4 regions of the Candidatus Thiodiazotropha endoloripes genome follow, and region 2 is predicted to be linked to each of the others. Evidence: predicted binding sites of a transcription regulator. Region 2 holds the regulator's gene; each other region holds the start of a gene.
What was found. Region 2 encodes sigma-54, which starts transcription at its own class of promoters, with help from an activator protein. Its sites were predicted from a motif close to TGGCANGNTNCNTGCTT; they were not measured.

Region 1 (4,958 bases), on a different contig from region 2:
GTTATAGAATGAGTGCTCATCTATTACAACTTTAGATTGCACAGGTAAGTGAATCGTATGAGCCATTCCCGTGTTGCAGTCACACACTACTGTGAGCGAGCCAGTGATCTCTTCTGGGCTGAACCGATAAATGCGACAACCAATCTGATATTTTTAATCGCAGCATTTATTTTAATTAGAAAACTACAGAGATTTGAAGAACCATTTCCCAAAGTCTGGGATATCTGGTTACTCTCTATTCTTATTGCAGGCATTGGTATCGGAAGTTTTTTATGGCACACCTTTGCAACACCTTGGGCAGAATTGGCGGATGTTATTCCAATTGGTCTGTTCATAACGCTATTTTTAATCAGTTTTCTATTGCGAATTCTTCGTTTGGATACAAGTTGGATTGTGTTCTGGACTATATTGTTCCTAGGCTTTACATTTTATTTGCTTAATCGTCTACCTTCAGATCTATTAAATGGGTCTGTTTTTTATTTGCCTGCATGGATTGGTGTCTGGCTTCTTGTTATTTCATGCAAGATCATCGATCTAAAACATGTAAACCGCCTGGTTTATGCTGCAGTAGCTTTTACCCTGTCTTTGTCTTTTCGAACAATAGATCAAATGGTTTGTGATTTCTGGCCATGGGGCACTCACTTTCTGTGGCACTTGATGAACGGTTTGGCATTATATTTCGTGATGAGTGTTTTGATTGCCGGGAGTATGTATGAGTTTGGGCCTGACGAAAGAGAAAAGATGATTGAGACTAATGCAGAGTAACTACGTATCAAACTACTAACCACTTGATAGTGACTCACTCAGTATCCGGTCTACACAGTTAATCGGTAGGGAGAAGTGTCCTTCGCCTCGAATATAGTGTGGCTTACAGTTTTCTAGCGAATTGGCGATGGTGTTTCCATGGATCATCGGTACTGTTTCATCCGCTGTTCCATGCCAGAGATGTACAGGCATCTTGATCTTTGAGATATCGAATCCCCAGGATTTGGCATATAGAAACATTTCATACAAGATTGCACTGCGTCCCTGACGGGCGGCTTCACTGATTGAACCACACATGATTTTACGTACTTGATGACGGTTCAATACCCTGGTATCTGCTGGTGGAGCCATAGCTACCATCATCTGATAGATAATTTGTGGCCATCGCTGTGCCACGGGAATGATGAATAACCCATAGGTTATCTGCATTAACAATGGTGTTGTACGAACTGATTTGAAACTGTATCTACCGGGCCAGCGAAGACTCTTCATTAATTCCACTTGATCAAGTGGTCCCAATGGACAAACCAGGGTTAGATCATGAATTCGTTTAGCATATTGGCTTGCACAGGCAAGAGCATAGGGTCCACCACCGGACACAGCAACTAAATGAACCTTTTCAATATCCAGGCTATCGAGAAGATCGCTGACATCACGAGACCAATCCAATAGGCAACGATCCGGTTTCGGATCTGAAAGTCCAATACCGTTTCGATCCGGAGCGATTACCCTCAATTTTTGCTTTCGTGCAGGAAGATCGAATAGTTGTGCCTCCAGCCGTGAGCCTGGAAATCCATGAAAATAGAGTGTCGGGATTCCTGTGGGGTCTCCGTACTCTGCATACGCGAGACGTCTGCCGTCAGGTAGTGTGACAACATGGGTATTAGCCGTACTTCTCTTCTGCAAGTTATCCATTAGATTGCTCTTTTCAAGAGGATTGGCTTACCAGTTGAAGACTGACATATCTATTTAATAGCGTGTAAAGCTATATTATTCAATTTTACTCTGATTTATCATGCTGTTCTGAAGGAATGCAGCTTATTTGCAAGTGGGAGTAGGGCTTTCTGGCTGGTGATAACGGATACGATTGATCAGGTTTTGCGACTTGCAGGCCTGTTGTTTCAATCAATTTTCGGTCAGATAGAGAGGCATAGTGATAGAAGATCATTCTACGCCACTGCTCAGGTCGATAGGTACGCTTAATCTCACTCAGAGACGTGTGTGAGGGACTTTCATCTACCGTGCAGTCATGGAAGATCAGTTCACCATGACTGGCGAATCGGATCAATACTTCCGGTATTGGGAGCGTATCACCGGTAAACAGGAAATGACCTTTTAGGGCAAGACCGAATGCTGTGTCATATTCATGGTGTCTAACCGGAAAAAGGTCAAACAACAGGTCATTGAGCCAAAACCGTTCAGATACTGGGATTAATTGAAAAGCTTCCCAGAAGTTGCACCCCCCCTCAGCCATGAAATTGGGGTAGTCAGCTATTCTGCGTTGAAGAACCGGCAAGAGTTTTACAGGTATGTATAGTTTTAGTTTTCGATCAATGTTGTTTGTCATCAACCGATAGAACCAGCCCTCCAGTCCACCAATATGATCGAAATGGGCATGTGTAATAAACAGGGCGGAAGGCTCTATGTCACCATATCTTTGTCGGAAGCGGCTGAGTGTGTCCGGTCCACAATCAATCAAAAGGATTGGTTTAGCATGGTTCTCCAATACCGCAGCAGAAGCTCCCAATTCTGTAGCCTGCGCATTCCCCACGCCAAGAAACCTCAGTGACAGAGCAGAAAGGTCAGGAAATTGTTCGTCTGCAGGGTTCATTGATTTTGAGATAACAAACTTTGCCGCAACTATAACGTTTTTTTCTTACCGAAAATTGACACTACGATCTACAGTAAGGCTTTTCTATTACGCTCTGGTCGCATTTCTGATCGATTACGCTTACCTACAAACAGAACAAATTGTCGGGTTCGCTACAAAGCTAATTGATTAACAAGTGTAGCAAAAACAACAAGATATGCAGTGGCATGTGGATTGCATATAACTACGTATCAATCCTAATGGAGTCCTGGCCATCACATGAAACAGAAAGATATTGCCGCTCTACTCGACGAACCGGCCTGCGCGCACAACAAGAAATCAAAGTCGGGATGTGCAAAGCCGAAACCTGGGGCTACCGCTGGTGGATGCGCCTTTGATGGTGCTCAGATTGCACTGTTACCGATCGCGGATGTGGCCCATATCGTTCATGGTTCAATTGCTTGTGCCGGTAGCTCCTGGGATAACCGGGGTACCAGGTCGAGCGGTTCCAGGCTATTTCGTATCGGCATGACCACCGATCTCACCGAGCAGGATGTGATCATGGGGCGAGGTGAAAAGCGTCTGTTTCATGCCATCAAACAGGCTGTTGACAATTACCAGCCAGCGGCTGTTTTTGTCTACAACACCTGTGTACCTGCACTGGTTGGTGATGATGTTGAGGCTGTTTGCAGAGCCGCTGAAGAGCGATGGGGTACGCCTGTCGTTCCAGTTGATGCCGCAGGCTTTTACGGCACCAAAAACCTGGGTAATCGCATTGCAGGCGAATCCATGGTCAAACATGTGTGTGGGAGCAGAGAGCCGGATTCACTGCCTGAAGAGGCTGTCAGGGAAGGCATCAAGGTCCATGATATCTCATTGATCGGCGAATATAACATTGCTGGTGAACTCTGGCATGTTTTACCACTGCTGGATGAGTTGGGTTTGCGGGTGCTCTGTACCCTGTCGGGTGATGCGCGATTTCGCGAAGTTCAGACGATGCATCGCTCAACTGTCAATATGATGGTCTGCTCAAAGGCGATGATCAACGTCGCACGTAAGCTTCAGGAAGCTTTTGGTACACCCTGGTTCGAAGGCAGCTTTTACGGTGTTAGAGATGTTTCTCAGGCATTGCGCGATTTTGCCCGGGTGATTGACGATGAGGATTTAAGCCAAAGAACTGAGGCACTGATCAGCCGTGAAGAGACGAGAATTGATCAATTGCTCGAGCCTTGGCGGGAGAAATTGCGCGGGCGTAAGGTGCTGCTCTATACCGGAGGAGTTAAATCCTGGTCTGTGATCGCAGCCTTGCAGGATTTAGGCATGGAAGTGGTGGCAACTGGTACCAAAAAATCCACTGAAGAGGATAAAGCCAGAATCAAAGAGTTGATGGGGCAGGATGCCGTCATGCTGGAAGAGGGTAATCCAAGGGCCTTGATCAACATTGTTCATGAAAAAAATGTGGATGTGTTGATTGCGGGTGGCCGCAATATGTATACCGCGCTCAAGGCACGTATCCCCTTTCTTGATATCAATCAGGAACGCGAGTTTGGCTATGCCGGTTATCAGGGCATGGTGGAGCTGGCACGTCAGCTGGTGCTGACCATCGAGAGTCCTGTCTGGCCTCAGGTCCGTACACCTGCACCCTGGGCGGTGGGAGCCTCCACAGCTGAATCCACATCAGACCAGGAGGTAGTGGCATGACTGAGATCATCAAACGTAACAAGGCGCTCTCTGTAAGTCCTCTGAAAGCCAGTCAGACCATCGGCGCCGCTTTGGCTTTTCTTGGATTTCGTCGTGCCATACCCATGTTACATGGCTCTCAAGGTTGTACTGCTTTTGGCAAGGTGTTTTTTGTAAGGCACTTCCGTGAACCCATTCCGCTGCAGACCACGGCCATGGACCAGGTGACGACGGTCATGGGTTCTGAAGAGAGTGTGGTTGAAGGGTTAAAGACAATTGCGGAAAAGAATCAGCCAATGCTGCTCGGGGTACCCACCACCGGATTGTCCGAGACTCAGGGCAGCGATGTCCGCATGGCACTGAAGATGTTTCGAGACAAGTACCCCCAGTTCGATACCATACCGGTGGTGCCGGTTGCCACTCCAGATTATACCGGTTGCCTGGAGAGTGGTTTTGCCAAAGCGGTGGAAGCGATTATCAAAACCACTGTACCTGCAGCGAAAGAAGCCAATACCACACCAGGCCAGCGTCATAGACAAGTCAATGTTCTGGTCGGTGCATCACTGACTCCGGGAGACCTGGAGGAGCTGAAAGATATCATCGAATCATTTGGCTTACGCCCCGTGGTGATTCCTGATCTGTCAGATTCGCTGGATGGTCATTTGGGTGAGGATGAGTTTTCCCCACTAACCATCGGAGGTAC
Region 2 (4,958 bases):
GCGCAGAATATTCTGGCGATACTGGAACATCGCAAAGAGCTGGGTAGCCAGGCACGTAAGGCCCGATGTGACCAGTTGCTGACGGAGTTCGGTATCGAGCATCTGCGGGAGAGCATGGCGATGAGTCTCTCCGGTGGCGAGCGGCGCCGACTGGAGATTGCCCGGGCCCTCTCCATGGAGCCCGCCTTCATTTTGCTCGATGAGCCCTTTGCCGGGGTCGATCCGATTGCCGTGATCGATATCAAAAAGATCATCCAGCATCTGAAATCCTTAAAGATTGGGATCCTGATAACCGATCATAATGTCAGGGAGACACTCGATATATGCGACCGGGCCTACATCATCAACAGTGGTAAAGTGCTGGCGGAGGGAACCACCGAGGAGATCCTCGGCAACCAGGAGGTGCGCAGTGTCTACCTGGGTGAAAATTTTACGATGTGAGTCTATAACACTGTTTTTTAATGGATTAAACAGGCAGCGGCAGGCGCGCTGAAGGCGGTCTCAATCAGTATGGAATAAGTTGGAGTGTGGTGTGAACCCAGGAGAATCGACCCAGTGAAGAAGAATCTTTCCGTAGGCGGCTATTTTTAGCTAAAATGAGAATAAAGACATACAAATAACATACCAGGTTTAAAGATATCTCTGCTATGAAGCAGGCTCTACAGCTCCGACTCGGACAACATCTCACCATGACTCCTCAATTGCAGCAGGCAATCCGCCTGTTGCAGCTCTCTGCGCTCGACCTGAGCCAGGAGGTTCAGGAGGTGCTTGAGACCAACCCGATGCTTGAGGGCGAGGAGGAGTTCAGCACTCAGCTGCAGAAAGAGGGAGATGCCCAGGAGGCTGGTGAACAGACCCGGGAGAGCAAGGAAGTCGAGGGGTCGAATGACATCAATAACGAGCGGGAGATTCAGACCGACAGCAGCCAGCTGACCGAGGATCTGCCGGTGGACAGTGAATGGACCGATGTCTACGACAGTTACCTGCCGCCGGCCAGCAGCGGCGGAGATGCCGCAGACCATGACTATCTGGTACAGCGTAGCGGCGCTGTAACCCTGCATGACCATCTGGTCTGGCAGATGACCCTGACCCCTTTCACCGAACAGGATATCGTGATAGCCACCACCCTGATCGACAGTATCGATGAGGATGGTTACTTCAAAGGCGACCTGCAGGATATTCTGAGTTCGCTGAATGATGAGGAAGCGACCCTGGAGGATGTCGAGGCGGTACTGCATCGGATTCAGGCATTCGATCCACCGGGTGTCGGAGCCCAGGGCGCCCAGGACTGCCTGCTGATTCAGCTTCGTCAATTGGCGGAAGAGACCCCCTATCGGGATCAGGCGATAAAACTCTGCCGGGATCACTTCAATCTGCTCTCCGCCCAGGATCAGAATCAGATCATACGTCGCATGAAGGTGGATCAGCAGGAGCTCGCTGCCATCATGCAGCTGATCCGGACCCTGAATCCCCATCCGGGCACGGCAATCGCAAAAAGTGAGCCTGAATATGTGATTCCGGATGTCTTCGTCAGCAAGCGCAACAACCGCTGGGTTGTGGAGCTGAATGGGGAGGTTACCCCCAAGCTTCGGGTCAACAATGACTACGCCAGCCTGATCCGGCGGGCGGATCAGAGCGATGACAACACCTTTCTTAAGAACCATCTGCAGGAGGCGCGCTGGTTCATTAAAAGCCTGATGAGCCGTAATGAGACTATTCTGCGTGTTGCGAGTAAGATTGTTGAATATCAGCGGGGCTTTTTTGAGCATGGCGAGGAGGCTATGAAGCCGCTGGTATTGAGGGATATTGCCGAGGCACTGGAGATGCATGAATCGACCATTTCCCGGGTGACGACCCAGAAATATATGCATACCCCCCGGGGCACGCTGGAGTTCAAGTATTTCTTCTCCAGCCACGTCAACACCAGTGCCGGCGGGGAGTGCTCCTCCACCGCGATTCGAGCACTGATTAAAAAATTGATTGCCGCTGAAAACACAAGCAAACCGCTCAGCGACAACAAGATCGCCGCCATCCTATCGGAACAGGGCATCAAAGTGGCCCGCCGAACGGTGGCAAAGTATCGTGAATCGATGAGCATACCGCCGTCGAATGAGCGTAAACGACTGATGTAGGTGAATTGATCTACCGCTCAGGATGTCTATGAAAACAGGGGTTGTGGTTCCAGCCGAATCCGGCCTCATGGTCAGCCTGATCGATGGTTTCGGGAATCGATTCAGCGAGTCGGTCAGAGTGATGAGCCAACTCATCTAAGACAGGAGATAATTATGCAAATAAGCGTTACCGGTCATCATGTGGAAGTAACCGATGCCTTGAAAAGCTATGTAGATAATAAATTCGAACGTCTTGAGCGGCATTTTGATAATGTAATCAATGTGCATGTCATCTTGAGCGTTGAGAAGCTGAGGCAGAAGGCGGAAGCCACCATGCAAGTGAACGGTGCCAGCGTATTCGCTGATTCAGTGCAGGAAGATATGTATGCCGCCATTGATGGCTTGACTGACAAGTTGGACAGGCAGGTGATTAAACACAAAGAAAAGATGCAGAGTCATCGCGCCGGTAGCGGTGTGAAGTATGCAGTTGAGTAACTTTCGATAGATTGAACTGGCGAGGTCTCCATGTTTCCCGACGGATTTCTGCTTGAGGAACGTCTCGGCTGCGGTGTGGAGGCAGCCAGTAAAAAACGCGCCCTTGAGCAGCTTGGTCAGAGATTGGCCGATGCTGCTCCCGGGCTGTCACAGGATATTGTGTTCGATGCATTGCTTGAGAGGGAGCGACTCGGCAGTACCGGACTGGGCAAAGGAATTGCGCTACCCCATGCGCGCATGTCTCAGGTCACACAGGCCACCGCAGCGTTCATTCAGATGCCCAATGGTGTCGATTTCGACGCCATAGACAGTCAGCCGGTCGATCTGGCGTTCGCCATGCTGGTACCGGAACAGGCCACAGACGAACATCTTCAGCTGCTGGCGAAGTTGGCCAGAATGTTCGATGACCCCCCCTTTTGTACCGCACTGCGTGAGGCGGAAACAACGCAGCAACTGTTTCAGTTGATCAAGCAGCGAGAAACCATAACCTCATCAGATTGATGCCATCCAACTACACCATTCGCGATCTTTTCGACGAATTTGCCAGTGAACTTGAGCTCAGCTGGGATGGTGAGGGTGGTGAAGGAAATATCCTTCTGGACAGTGAGTCCCCGGACGGACAACAACCGGTAGGTCCACTTAACCTGATACGTCCGAACCAGATACAGGTGGTTGGCCCTCCGGAACAGCAGCATCTGCTGTATGGTGGCGATACCGGCTACCTGGAGTCTCTGAAAACCCTGTTCGACTCTTCCCCGCTTGCGCTGATCTTTACCGATGGCCTGCAGCCCAAGCCGGCTTGCCTGGAGTCGGCGAAAAACAGCCATACAGCCTTGATGTTTACCCCCAAAGGGGATAACCATGTCATCCATAGACTGCTGGAGAAATTCAGCCTGCCAGTTGGTGAGACCCTGTTGTTGCATGGGGTCTATATGGAAGTGCTGGGTAAGGGTGTGTTGTTGAGCGGTGATCCGGCAATCGGCAAAAGTGAGCTTGCGCTGGCACTGATCTCCCGGGGGCATCGTCTGGTTGCCGATGATGCAACCGAGTTCTATAAGACAGGCACGAACACATTGAGTGGGCGATGCCCGAAGGTGTTGCAGGATTTTCTTGAAGTTCGTGGGCTGGGTCTGATTAATGTCAGGGCTATCTTCGGTAATAGTGCTATAAAGCCGAATAAACAGTTACACTTGATCATAGATCTCCTCCACTTTGATGATGAAAAACTCGAAAATATGGATCGCCTGGAGGGGTGCCACTCACATCGGACCCTATTGGGTGTGGATGTTCCCCAGACGAGTCTGCCGGTTGCGGCAGGCAGGAATCTGGCGATCCTGGTGGAGACTGCCGTCAGGCAGCATCTGCTGAAGATGGATGGGTACAATGCAACCCAGGATTTTATCGAACGTCAACAAAACTACATCGATCAAGAATAGTCTTGGGGCCTGAGCGAGATGGCAAATGAGATAAAACTGCAGATTGTCACCGGACTTTCCGGATCAGGAAAGACCATCGCTTTGCATACCCTTGAAGATCTGGGTTACTACTGTATCGATAATCTGCCGGTCTCCCTGTTGGTTTCCGTTTCCGATTATCTAAACGATGAGCCAGAGGAGACTTTCAAGAAAACCGCTGTTGGTATCGATGCAAGGAGTCAGCCCAGTCAGATTTCCAATCTGCCGGAGGTGGTGAAGAGTATTCGTCAACGCGGTCTCGACTGTAACATGCTGTTCCTGGATGCCCAGCTGGATACACTGATCAAGCGCTTTAGTGAAACCCGGCGCAAGCATCCCCTGACCAATCAGCAACGCTCGCTCAGTGAAGCGATCCAGCATGAGCGGGATCTTTTGCAGCCATTGAATGAGGCGGCTGATCTTAGGATCGATACCACTCACACCAATGTGCATGAGCTTCGGGATCTGGTGCGCAATCGGATTGGCGGTGAAAGTGGTCAGGTATCGATTCTATTTGAGTCATTCGGTTTCAAGCATGGTCTGCCGAGAGATGTAGACTACCTGTTTGATGTGCGTTGTCTTCCCAATCCCTATTGGCAGACCGAGCTGCGCAGCTACACCGGGATGGATAGACCGGTGGCGGATTTTCTGCATGAGCAGGAAGAAACCAAAAAGATGGTGGCGGATCTGATCGATTTTCTGTCACGCTGGATACCGGCGTTTGAAGCGGATGGGCGTAGCTATCTGACGATTGCCATTGGCTGTACCGGTGGTCAGCACCGCTCAGTCTATGTGGTGGAGTGTCTGGTCAAACATTTTAAAGCGGCAGGACTGCAGGTGATGAGCCGTCATCGTGAATTGTCATGAGTATTGGCTTGCTGTTGATCACTCACAGTCG
Region 3 (4,958 bases), 320 kb from region 2:
CTCGGCCAACAATATCAAAGGCTTGTACCATAGGTACACCAGCAGACATCATAGTGGCAAGCTGGCGACTGAAGACTGTTACATCCGCGCTGGTGATTTTCTTTTTCTTGCTAAAAATTGATACAGGTTTTTTTCTAACCTTGATTGGTGTGACACCTTGCCGACGTAAGTCAGCTTTAACCATATTTGCGTCGGTTGCACGCGCTTCACCAGATAACCGGGATCCTTTTTTATCGGTTCCTTCCCAGGTGAATAAATAAGATTTTATCTTTGGTTTCTTTCTTGGTGGTGCCATTGACTAATCCTTGGTTACCCGATTGAGTTCTTGAAGGCTAGTTATACCCTGCATAACTTTACGCAAACCTGATTGCCGGAGGCTATCTATGCCATCCAGTCGGGCCTGTTCTTCCAGTTGTAGGGAGGTCCCACCTTCCATAATAATTTTACCCATGTTTTCAGAAACGGGCATTACCTGAAAAATACCTACACGTCCCTTATAACCGCCAGTACATAAGTCGCATCCGTTAGGTTTGTAAATTGTGAAATCTGTATTAACTTGCTCTTCTGTGAAGCCTTCCTCTAGCAATGCTTCCTTAGGTACCTCATCTGGTGTTTTACAGTGTTCACATAATCTTCTTGCAAGGCGTTGTGCCATGATGAGGAGTACTGAAGATGCAATATTAAAAGGAGGTACCCCCATGTTGGCTAGGCGGGTAAGGGTTTGTGGCGCGTCGTTTGTATGTAAGGTGGAAAGAACCAAGTGCCCCGTTTGTGCTGCTTTAACTGCAATTTCAGCTGTTTCCAGATCGCGTATCTCACCAACCATGACAATATCTGGATCCTGGCGGAGAAATGCTCTGAGTGCCTCAGCAAAAGTCAATCCTGTTTTTACATTCATATTGACTTGATTGATTCCGGCAACCTGGATCTCAACTGGATCTTCAGCTGTAGAAATATTAACTTCGGGTTTGTTGAGTAAATTAAGTGCTGTATAAAGGCTTACTGTTTTACCGCTACCAGTTGGGCCGGTCACGAGAATCATGCCGTACGGCTTGCTGATAGCGTCAAGAAAATACTTCTGCTGGTCTTCCTCGAAACCTAATGCTTCTATACCAAGTTGTGCACTTGTTGGATCCAAAATACGTAAGACAATCTTTTCACCGTATAGTGTAGGGCAGGTATTTACACGAAAGTCGATAGCACGTTTTTTGGAGAGCTGCATTTTAATACGACCATCCTGTGGTACGCGTTTTTCAGCAATATTCATCCGTGACATTACCTTGATTCGACTAGATAGTCGGTTGGCTAAGTTGGAGGGTGGATTAGCAATCTCTCGGAGCATGCCATCTTGACGATAGCGAATTCTATAGGTGTATTCGTAAGGTTCAAAATGGACATCAGAAACACCTTGATTGATGGCGTCAAGCAGTATCTTGTTGATATAGCGGACTACAGGTGCTTCGTCTACGTCAAGATTAGATTCATCATTTGAAGTATCTTCTTCCCCAGTAGAAATATCCAGATTATCTAGATCTGCATCAAGCAGATCATCCATACCTGTCTCTTGTGCCTCCAGCACCTTTTCAATCATCCTTCCGAGTTTATTCTCTTCAACGAGAATTGCTTCAGAAGCTAACCCTGTATTAAAACGGATTTCATCCAGTCCTTGGTGATTAGTAGGATCAGATACAGCTAGAAAGAGACGATTACCTCGTTTGAATATGGGTAAAGCATGATGAGTACGTATTAGCTTTTCAGGTACTGCATCGCTGGGTATAACTTCTTGATCCAGTACGTTAAGATCAAAAATGGGTACACCGAATCCCCTAGATGCGGATATCGCAATATCTAAACTTTTGAGGATCTTTTTTTCAACTAGATAGGCGACATAGGGGGTCTTTTTTTGCAAAGCCTCGACAAATGTTGATTCTGCCTGGTCTTCTGTGATCAGGCCATCTTGAATGAGGCAGCGCCCTAGACCGCTTAGATTGACTTGTGGTTTGGTTGAAGCCATCCGATAAATACACTTGATATCTTATAGTACTTGTAATGTTTGCGGCAGAGTTTAAATATAGTTTAGATGCAGCTGTGAATATATGTATCACTGTAGGTGGGATGTTAAAGCACGGTTATAAGTAAACTCATTTCATTAAAAAGTGGCAATGCTTTACGTAAGCCATTGATACGCTGACAATATAGCGCTACATTTCTGAGCGCGCAATAGATTATGTAGAGTCCAACTTAACATTGTAAACGCTATAAATAGATTTTATAGTATTTTTTAGATACGTTCTCTTTTATGATTAGTGGAATTAAAAAAGCCCCGAGTAGTTCGGGGCTTTTGCTTAAGAGTGCCGTATGATCTACGACAGTTTATTAACTATTGGCGGCATTCAGCCGGAATGTATCTGTTGTCACTACCCGTGCACACCCATTCCACACCAGTTGGAGTGCTGTTAGGTGTCAGAACGATAGAAACAGCACCTACAGTAGTAGTGGTGGTAGCAGTCAATACGCCAGCGGCGCAAGCTAGAGTAGTGCCTTCAACCGTGCCCACGTTTACACCCAAGCATGTGTCAGCAACGTTAGAAGCCAGGTTTTCGCCTACTGTTGCTTTGGAGCCACTAGCTACGGCGAGTGCCTCGGATACTTGTGCGCGGGTTGTAAAATCCTGATAGGCAGGCAATGCGATGGCTGCCAGGATACCGATGATCGCAACAACGATCATGAGTTCAATAAGGGTGAAACCAGCTTGTTTTTTCATCTTTAACGCTCCGTATGAGTTGGTGCCTGAGTTGTCGGCGTTTTAAAGTAAAACTTTAATCCATGAATTTCGCCGAGTTAATTAGCTAGCAGCAGAATGTGTGCCAACTACGGCTAAATTACTCATCGAACGGCCTGAAAAAATTATAACATGATGATAATTAAGAAAATTATTTATATTTGATCGTTTTCTTGCTTTTATCATAACCTATCTGCGCATCAATTAAGCTCACTGTTTCTTGAGACCCTGGATGTTAGAAAGTGACAGAAAATGTCACTTTAGCCTGATGGCCGATGAACTGTGATTTATTGATAGATGTTGGTGTCTTGATTCCACCAGACCAGAAATGTGAATCTGTTCACGTTTTACCTACTCGATCTCCAGCTTCTCAAGTCGATACCTCAGCGATCTTAGACTCATCCCCAGTTTTTTTGCGGCAGCGGTTCTGTTCCAGCGGGTCTCTTCAAGGGCCTCAATGATCGCTTGTCGTTCCACCTGCTCCATTTTCTCCCCAAGTCCCTGAGGTGTTGTCTGGTTTTCCGTATCAGATACATGGTTCGGCAACAGCAGGTCATCAGTCTCAAGCTTCTCACTATCAAGCAGTGTTACGGAGCGTTCCAGAATATTCTCGAGTTCACGGATGTTTCCCGGAAACGGATATGACTTCAGTTTCTTTACCGCCTCTGTGGTGAGTTTCGGTTTTTTAATGCCCCCATGACGAGCGAGTCGGGTAAGGAAATGCTGGGCAAGCAGGGGGATGTCCTCAGTACGTTCGCGCAAGGGTGGTAAGGGTAATTCGATGACATTGATTCGATAAAACAGATCCTGGCGGAATTCACCTTGCTCAACCAGGGTGGCGAGATCCTTATGGGTTGCACTGATGATGCGTAAATCAATGGGGATCTCCTTCTGTCCACCCACAGGCCTGATCATCTTCTCCTGTATGGACCGAAGCAGTTTTACCTGCATATGTAGTGGTAGGTCTGCGATCTCATCCAGAAACAGGGTTCCACCGTTGGCACTCAGAAAAAGGCCTTCATTATCATGGGTGGCACCGGTAAAGCTGCCCTTTTTATGGCCGAACAGCTCACTCTCCATAAGCTCCTGCGGGATGGCGCCGCAGTTGACCGCCACAAAGGGGTTGTCCGCACGGGGGCCCTGATAGTGGATCATTCTCGCAGCCAGCTCTTTACCAGTACCCGATTCACCGCTGATGTAGACCGGTGCCTGACTTCTTGCGAGCTTTTCGATCAATTTGATGATACGGGTCATGGCTGGGGAGTTACCCAGCATCGGTTCATGGGTGGCTGCTGAATCCTTTTTGACCTGGGTTTTGCCATTTGCCGGTTTGCTGAGTTTGATGGCCTGCTGCACCAGCTTGCGAAGGACCTCCAGGTCTACCGGTTTGGATACAAAATCGAACGCGCCTGCCTTCAGTGCTTCAATCGCAGACTCCATGTTTCCATGGGCGGTGATCATTGCAACAGGGAGCTGGGGGTAGGTCTCATTGATATGGCGTACCAGGTCGATTCCGTTTCCATCAGGCAGACGCATGTCTGATAGACAAAGATCAAATTGTTGCTCTGCCAGTAGTTCATGGGCACTGGCCAGATTGAATACAGAGTGGGCATCAATACCCATACGCAACAGCGTTATCTCCAACAGTTCACAGATATCGGGTTCGTCATCGACAATCAGTGCGGTAGGTTGTGTCATGCTTGTTGTTTCTCTGGCTGCCAGTTTTCAAAGTGTAGGCGGAAGCAGCTTCCGCCGGTTGGGCCCGGGATATACTCCAGTCGTATCCGATTGGTTTCACTTAACTCCTTTGCGATATAAAGACCAAGCCCGGTACCGGTATTGCGTGTTGTGAAAAAGGGTTCGAAGATCTGCTTGGCCACTTCCGGGGCGATACCGGGTCCATTGTCCAACACATCCAGTATAGGATGCTGGTACTCTTTGGTCATGCCGCCAACAATCCTCAGTTGCAGGTTTTTCTTGTCACAATGCTCCCGTGCATTGTTGCAGAGATTACTTACCAATTGACGCAGTTGTTCAGGATCTGCGAAGACTTTGGTCGATACGGGGTCGATCTGCAGGCGAATGCTCTCCTCTTTGAAGCCCTGGTGTCTGATCAGGTCTGAAGTGAGTTTTTTCAGCCAGGGGTCGAGTTGAATAGTGACCTGCTGGCCGGGTT
Region 4 (4,958 bases), on a different contig from region 2:
AGATCTTCCATAGGAGTGGTGTAGCTATCTGATCTGTCTCCTAATTCGAGCAGTCGATCAATGCGTTCTCCGGGTTCGGGATGTGTGCGCAAGAGTGACGGCTCCGGTCTCCGGTACCCAGGAAGGAGCAGCTTTTGCCAGAACCTGCCATGGGGATAGGCGATTTTGTTCAAGGCATTGGCCAATCCCGCCGGGTCACCTGTCAATTCAGCAGCCAACAGGTCGGCATCGAATTCCCGTATTCTGGAGAGACCGAGTTGCATCACGGCGCTCAGAGAGGGGGAGACAATCAGCAGCAGTATGCCCCGCAGGGAGAAGGGGGTATAGCCAAGGAACAACAAGGGAAATGTAATCAGCAGTAAGATGATTCCCAAGCTTGACATCAGATGGGTCAGCCGGCTGATCAGATCGGCAATATTCATCAGTCGGATATCGTTATTTGCAAGGTGGGCGGTTTCATGGGCCAGTACCGCGATCAGCTCGCGCATCGAGAGCAGTTCCAAAAGTCCGTCAGTCAGCGCAATCGCGGTTTGATTTGTCCGACCCACGCTGAAGGCATTGGTGGTTTTACTGGGTATCCAGTAAAGGGTGGGGATGGATTTAAGCTTGGCGCGGCGGCTCAACTCTTCAATGACCATCCAGAGTTGTGGCGCCTGATCGGGGCTGATCGGTCTGGCCTGATAGAGATGCAGCAACCAGCGTGGAGACATGTCCGGCAGGGCAAAGATGATCACAGTAGTGCCGATGAATACCCATAGCCATAACTCCTGCCCAAACAGCAGTTCCACACAGAGCGCCAACAACAGAGACATGCCGCCAAGCAACAGTAATGTCTGCAGGAAGTTTCTAAATTTATGCTGTGAGATTCGAGTAAAATTCATGATGGGTGATCAATTACCACAGGTTTGGTAGTTTGATAAGGCTTAAACTCTGTTGTTCCCACATTCGACCAGACCTGCCTGACAGATATTTCTCCATTCGCTATAGTGGCGCGAAAGTCGTGGTGATTCGTGTTTATATGCGGCAAATCACTGCTTGATCCACTAAATTTCGATCTCCTTATTGAACAACAATCGCCCGGCAACTTTGAGGGCTACGATTTTAGGACCTGCTAACACGAATCTAATGCGCCTTGCTGGATCTGTTTCTGTGCCCAGCAAAAAAGCGGTATGGATGATCATTGATCAGACTGAACCAGGCAGGGTCTGCAATACCATCCGGCCTCCAGACTCTCGATTGTCGCTCACCGCTGCCGGGGTAGACCGATTCGTCATCGCCAAAGGCAAGATCTTAATGGTTACCAGGATAGTGCTCGATCAGGTAACGGATAGAGTCAGCCTGATCGTGAGTGGACCTATTTGAATTAACGGAGTGACATAAGGTTACAGATATCCTCATGAGCCGTCATTGCTCCCTGGATGTCCGGTAACAGATTCCGATGTCTGCCATCTGTCATTTTAACGTAAATCAATGAGAACGCTGTGACGCTCGACTGTTTCGGCTGCGTGTTTTTGGTGCGAAGCGGTTGCCAGCGTGCACCATTCTGCTTCGTGTTCCAAGGATGAAGCGATCGGGGATTTGATGTTGTTTTGGTTAAAGTATTGAATATTGGTCAATTAGTTTCATTGGCCTGGGTTTTGCAAAGTAGTTTGCGTCCGTGCCCTTGTTATCAGGACAATACAATTTAACCGAAATAGAAAGCTAGGGTTCCGATCCGGCTCAATACCAGACAAGGTGGTGAGCTGCGATGCCTGGTCCAAGAGCGTTCGACCTCTCCCTCTCAGTGCAGGGTATGGGTTACACGGCGGGATAAAAGCCCGGGAGACTTGCTTGGTCTGACTGCCAAGGGTGCTCCGTGTAGACAGATGTAACTGAGAGGTTCTTCATGAAACGTTTTGCCGCATTAATTCTCGCACTTTCTCTTAGCTCTGTGGCTCAGGCCGCTGATAGTTTCAAAATATGCTGGTCGATCTACGTAGGCTGGATGCCCTGGGCCTATGGGGCTGAGCAGGGGATTGTCAACAAATGGGCTGATAAATATGGCATCGATATCGAAGTGGTGCAGATCAATGACTATATCGAATCGATCAATCAATACACAGCGGGTGAGTTCGACGCCTGTACCATGACCAACATGGATGCCCTGACCATTCCGGCTGCCGGTGGTGTGGACAGTACCGCACTGGTGGTAGGCGACTTTTCCAACGGTAACGACGGGGTGGTGCTGAAGGGCAAGGACAAGCTGGCGGATATCAAAGGTCAGCAGGTTAACCTGGTGGAGTTGAGTGTCTCACACTATCTGTTGGCCCGTGGTCTTGAGAGTGTCGGTCTGAGTGAAAAGGACCTCACCGTGGTGAATACCTCCGATGCGGATATGGTTGCCATCTACGGCACCGATGATGTCACCGCCGTTGCCACTTGGAATCCCTTGCTGAGTGAGATCACATCAATGCCGAACAGCACCAAGGTGTTCGACTCCTCCATGATTCCGGGTGAGATTATCGATCTGCTGGTAATCAATACCGAAACGCTCAAGGCTAACCCGAAACTGGGTAAGGCGCTGGTGGGAGCCTGGTATGAAATCATGTCTGTCATGAGTGGCTCTGATAAGGCTGGCGTCGATGCAAAAACCCATATGGCAAGCGCATCCGGTACCGACCTGGCAGGCTATGAAGCACAACTGGCCAGTACCGAGATGTTCTATACCCCGGCGGCGGCCCTGGATCTCACCAACAGTGAAAAACTGCTGGCCACCATGGAGCATGTCGCCAACTTCTCCTTCGATCATGGCCTGTTGGGTGACGGTGCGCCGGATGCGGGTTTTATCGGTATCGAGATGCCTGCCGGCACCTTCGGTGATAAAGGCAATATCAAGTTCCGCTTTGACCCCAGCTACATGACCATGGCTGCGGAAGGCAAGCTCTAACTGGATATTGTTAGATTTAGCAAACCATCAGTTGACTCGGGCAATGCAGTTTTGATTCGACATCCCGGCAAAGGCCGGGATGTCGATGAGTGAATTAATCATTGCAGCCTGAAGCTGGTCGATTGTTGCAGAGATTTCATCCTCTTTTATTACCATTGGACGCTCAATGCCAAAGCTTTGCATGCAGGCTGGCCGGTGGAGTTTGTTTAGAGAAACCCTATGAAGAAATTCATCAATCAACACCCGGGCAGGGCATTCAAGCTGTTATTGGGTATCGCACCCTTTGTGCTTTTGATCCTGCTCTATGTGATGGGTTCGGATGCCCGTCTGGAAGTGAATCCGAATGACAAACTGTTACCCAGCATGAGTCAGATTGCCGATGGTCTGGAACGGATGGCCTTCGAGCCCAGCAAACGATCCGGCGAGTATCTGTTCTGGCAGGATACCGCCAGCAGTCTGACCCGTCTCGCTTTGGGAATCCTGATTGCGGCAATGCTTGGGTTGCTGATCGGTCTGGTGACCGGTGCACTGCCGATGATCGCTGCCTCCCTTTCGCCATTGCTGACTGTGGTCTCCCTGATACCACCGCTGGCGATTCTGCCGATTCTGTTCATTGTTTTCGGTCTCGGCGAGCTCTCCAAAGTGGTGTTGATCGCCCTCGGCATCACACCTTTCATCGCCCGGGACATTCAACGACGCACTCAGGAGATTCCCTTCGAACAGTTGGTAAAGGCCCAGTCACTGGGTGCCAATACCTCGCAGATCATGATTCGGGTGCTGCTGCCCCAGATCATGCCAAAACTTTTCGATGCGGTGCGCTTGTCTCTCGGTGCAGGCTGGCTGTTTCTGATCGCTGCGGAAGCGGTCGCTGCAACAGACGGTCTGGGGTATCGGATCTTCCTGGTAAGGCGTTACATGGCGATGGATGTGATTCTTCCCTATGTGGCCTGGATAACCATCCTCGCATTTCTCATCGATGTGAGTCTGCGGGAGCTGACGAAAAAACTCTTTCCTTGGTATGTGCAGGGAGGTAAGTCATGAGTGAAACCGATCAAGATTCCAAACCGATGATTCAGGTGAACCAGGTATGGAAGCAGTATGACGACAACATCGTATTGGAACGTCTCAACAAAACTGTCGATGAGGGGGAGTTCGTCACCCTGGTTGGTGCCTCGGGTTGCGGCAAGAGTACCTTTTTGAATATGTTGCTGGGCACCGAACAGCCCTCCAAAGGCGAGATACTGCTCGACGGTAAACCGATCCCGAATGAAGCGGGATCGGATCGGGGTATTGTGTTCCAGCAATACTCGGTATTTCCGCATATGACCGTGTTGGAGAATGTGATGGCGACCTGTGGCTTTCAACGTCCAGGTATAACCGGTTATCTGTTTGGTTCGGGGCGAAGCGCAGCCCGTGAGGCGGCCGAGTCGATACTCGAACAGGTCGGTCTCAGTCAGGCGTTGAAGAAGTATCCCCATGAACTCTCCGGTGGTATGAGGCAGCGTCTGGCGCTTGCCCAGGCACTGCTGGGTAAGCCTCGGATACTGTTGCTGGATGAGTCTTTCGGTGCCCTCGATCCAGGTATCCGGTCGGATATGCACGACCTGGTGTTGAACCTCTGGAGTGAACACAAACTGACCGTCTTCATGGTTACCCATGACCTGAAAGAGGGTTTCTATCTGGGCACCCGGTTGTGGGTGTTCGACAAGCTGAGACATGATCCCCAGGCTCCGCAAAGGTACGGTGCCGTGATTACCTATGATCTGCCGGTAGGGCATATGGATCAAACAACCTATCAACAGATCGACGACCACTTGAGACCGATACCGGCTCAAGCAGGTTAGTGGAGAGATCAATATGAGCGATATGATCAAGTCGATTGACTATACAACGGAACTACCTGGCGGGGCCCATTGGTCGCTACGTGTACGCCGAGGCAGCATCATGCGGCTGACCGATATAAAAGGCGCAGCCAATCTGGGAATGCTCTTCTACAATCCGGAGAATCTTCTGGAGCGATACAACGCACCGG

Region 1: nifE (nitrogenase iron-molybdenum cofactor biosynthesis protein NifE) is a predicted target of sigma-54. The motif match lies at 2,799-2,815, and genes of this name have one in related genera.
Region 3: A3193_RS13290 (pilin) is a predicted target of sigma-54. The motif match lies at 2,854-2,870, and genes of this name have one in related genera.
Region 4: A3193_RS10435 (putative urea ABC transporter substrate-binding protein) is a predicted target of sigma-54. The motif match lies at 1,627-1,643, and genes of this name have one in related genera.

Annotation. Positions count from the first base shown of each region.
Region 1 covers NZ_LVJW01000003.1:1,739,085-1,744,042, reverse strand. Annotated here, with positions in the region: gene A3193_RS07785 (ceramidase domain-containing protein) at 58-765, shown strand; gene A3193_RS07780 (alpha/beta fold hydrolase) at 781-1,680, opposite strand; gene A3193_RS07775 (MBL fold metallo-hydrolase) at 1,766-2,596, opposite strand; gene nifE (nitrogenase iron-molybdenum cofactor biosynthesis protein NifE) at 2,855-4,276, shown strand; gene nifN (nitrogenase iron-molybdenum cofactor biosynthesis protein NifN) at 4,273-4,958, shown strand, end outside.
Region 2 covers NZ_LVJW01000006.1:913,342-918,299, reverse strand. Annotated here, with positions in the region: gene lptB (LPS export ABC transporter ATP-binding protein) at 1-441, shown strand, start outside; gene A3193_RS14780 (RNA polymerase factor sigma-54) at 648-2,132, shown strand; gene hpf (ribosome hibernation-promoting factor, HPF/YfiA family) at 2,286-2,606, shown strand; gene ptsN (PTS IIA-like nitrogen regulatory protein PtsN) at 2,637-3,107, shown strand; gene hprK (HPr(Ser) kinase/phosphatase) at 3,107-4,042, shown strand; gene rapZ (RNase adapter RapZ) at 4,061-4,927, shown strand; gene A3193_RS14755 (PTS sugar transporter subunit IIA) at 4,924-4,958, shown strand, end outside.
Region 3 covers NZ_LVJW01000006.1:595,368-600,325, reverse strand. Annotated here, with positions in the region: gene A3193_RS13300 (type II secretion system F family protein) at 1-295, opposite strand, end outside; gene pilB (type IV-A pilus assembly ATPase PilB) at 299-2,014, opposite strand; gene A3193_RS13290 (pilin) at 2,381-2,764, opposite strand; gene A3193_RS13285 (sigma-54-dependent transcriptional regulator) at 3,134-4,480, opposite strand; gene A3193_RS13280 (two-component system sensor histidine kinase NtrB) at 4,477-4,958, opposite strand, start outside.
Region 4 covers NZ_LVJW01000003.1:2,338,366-2,343,323, reverse strand. Annotated here, with positions in the region: gene A3193_RS10445 (zinc metalloprotease HtpX) at 1-881, opposite strand, end outside; guanidine-I (ykkC/yxkD leader) riboswitch at 1,691-1,826, shown strand; gene A3193_RS10435 (putative urea ABC transporter substrate-binding protein) at 1,886-2,926, shown strand; gene A3193_RS20560 (hypothetical protein) at 2,954-3,109, opposite strand; gene A3193_RS10430 (ABC transporter permease) at 3,146-3,967, shown strand; gene A3193_RS10425 (ABC transporter ATP-binding protein) at 3,964-4,770, shown strand; gene A3193_RS10420 (urea amidolyase associated protein UAAP1) at 4,784-4,958, shown strand, end outside.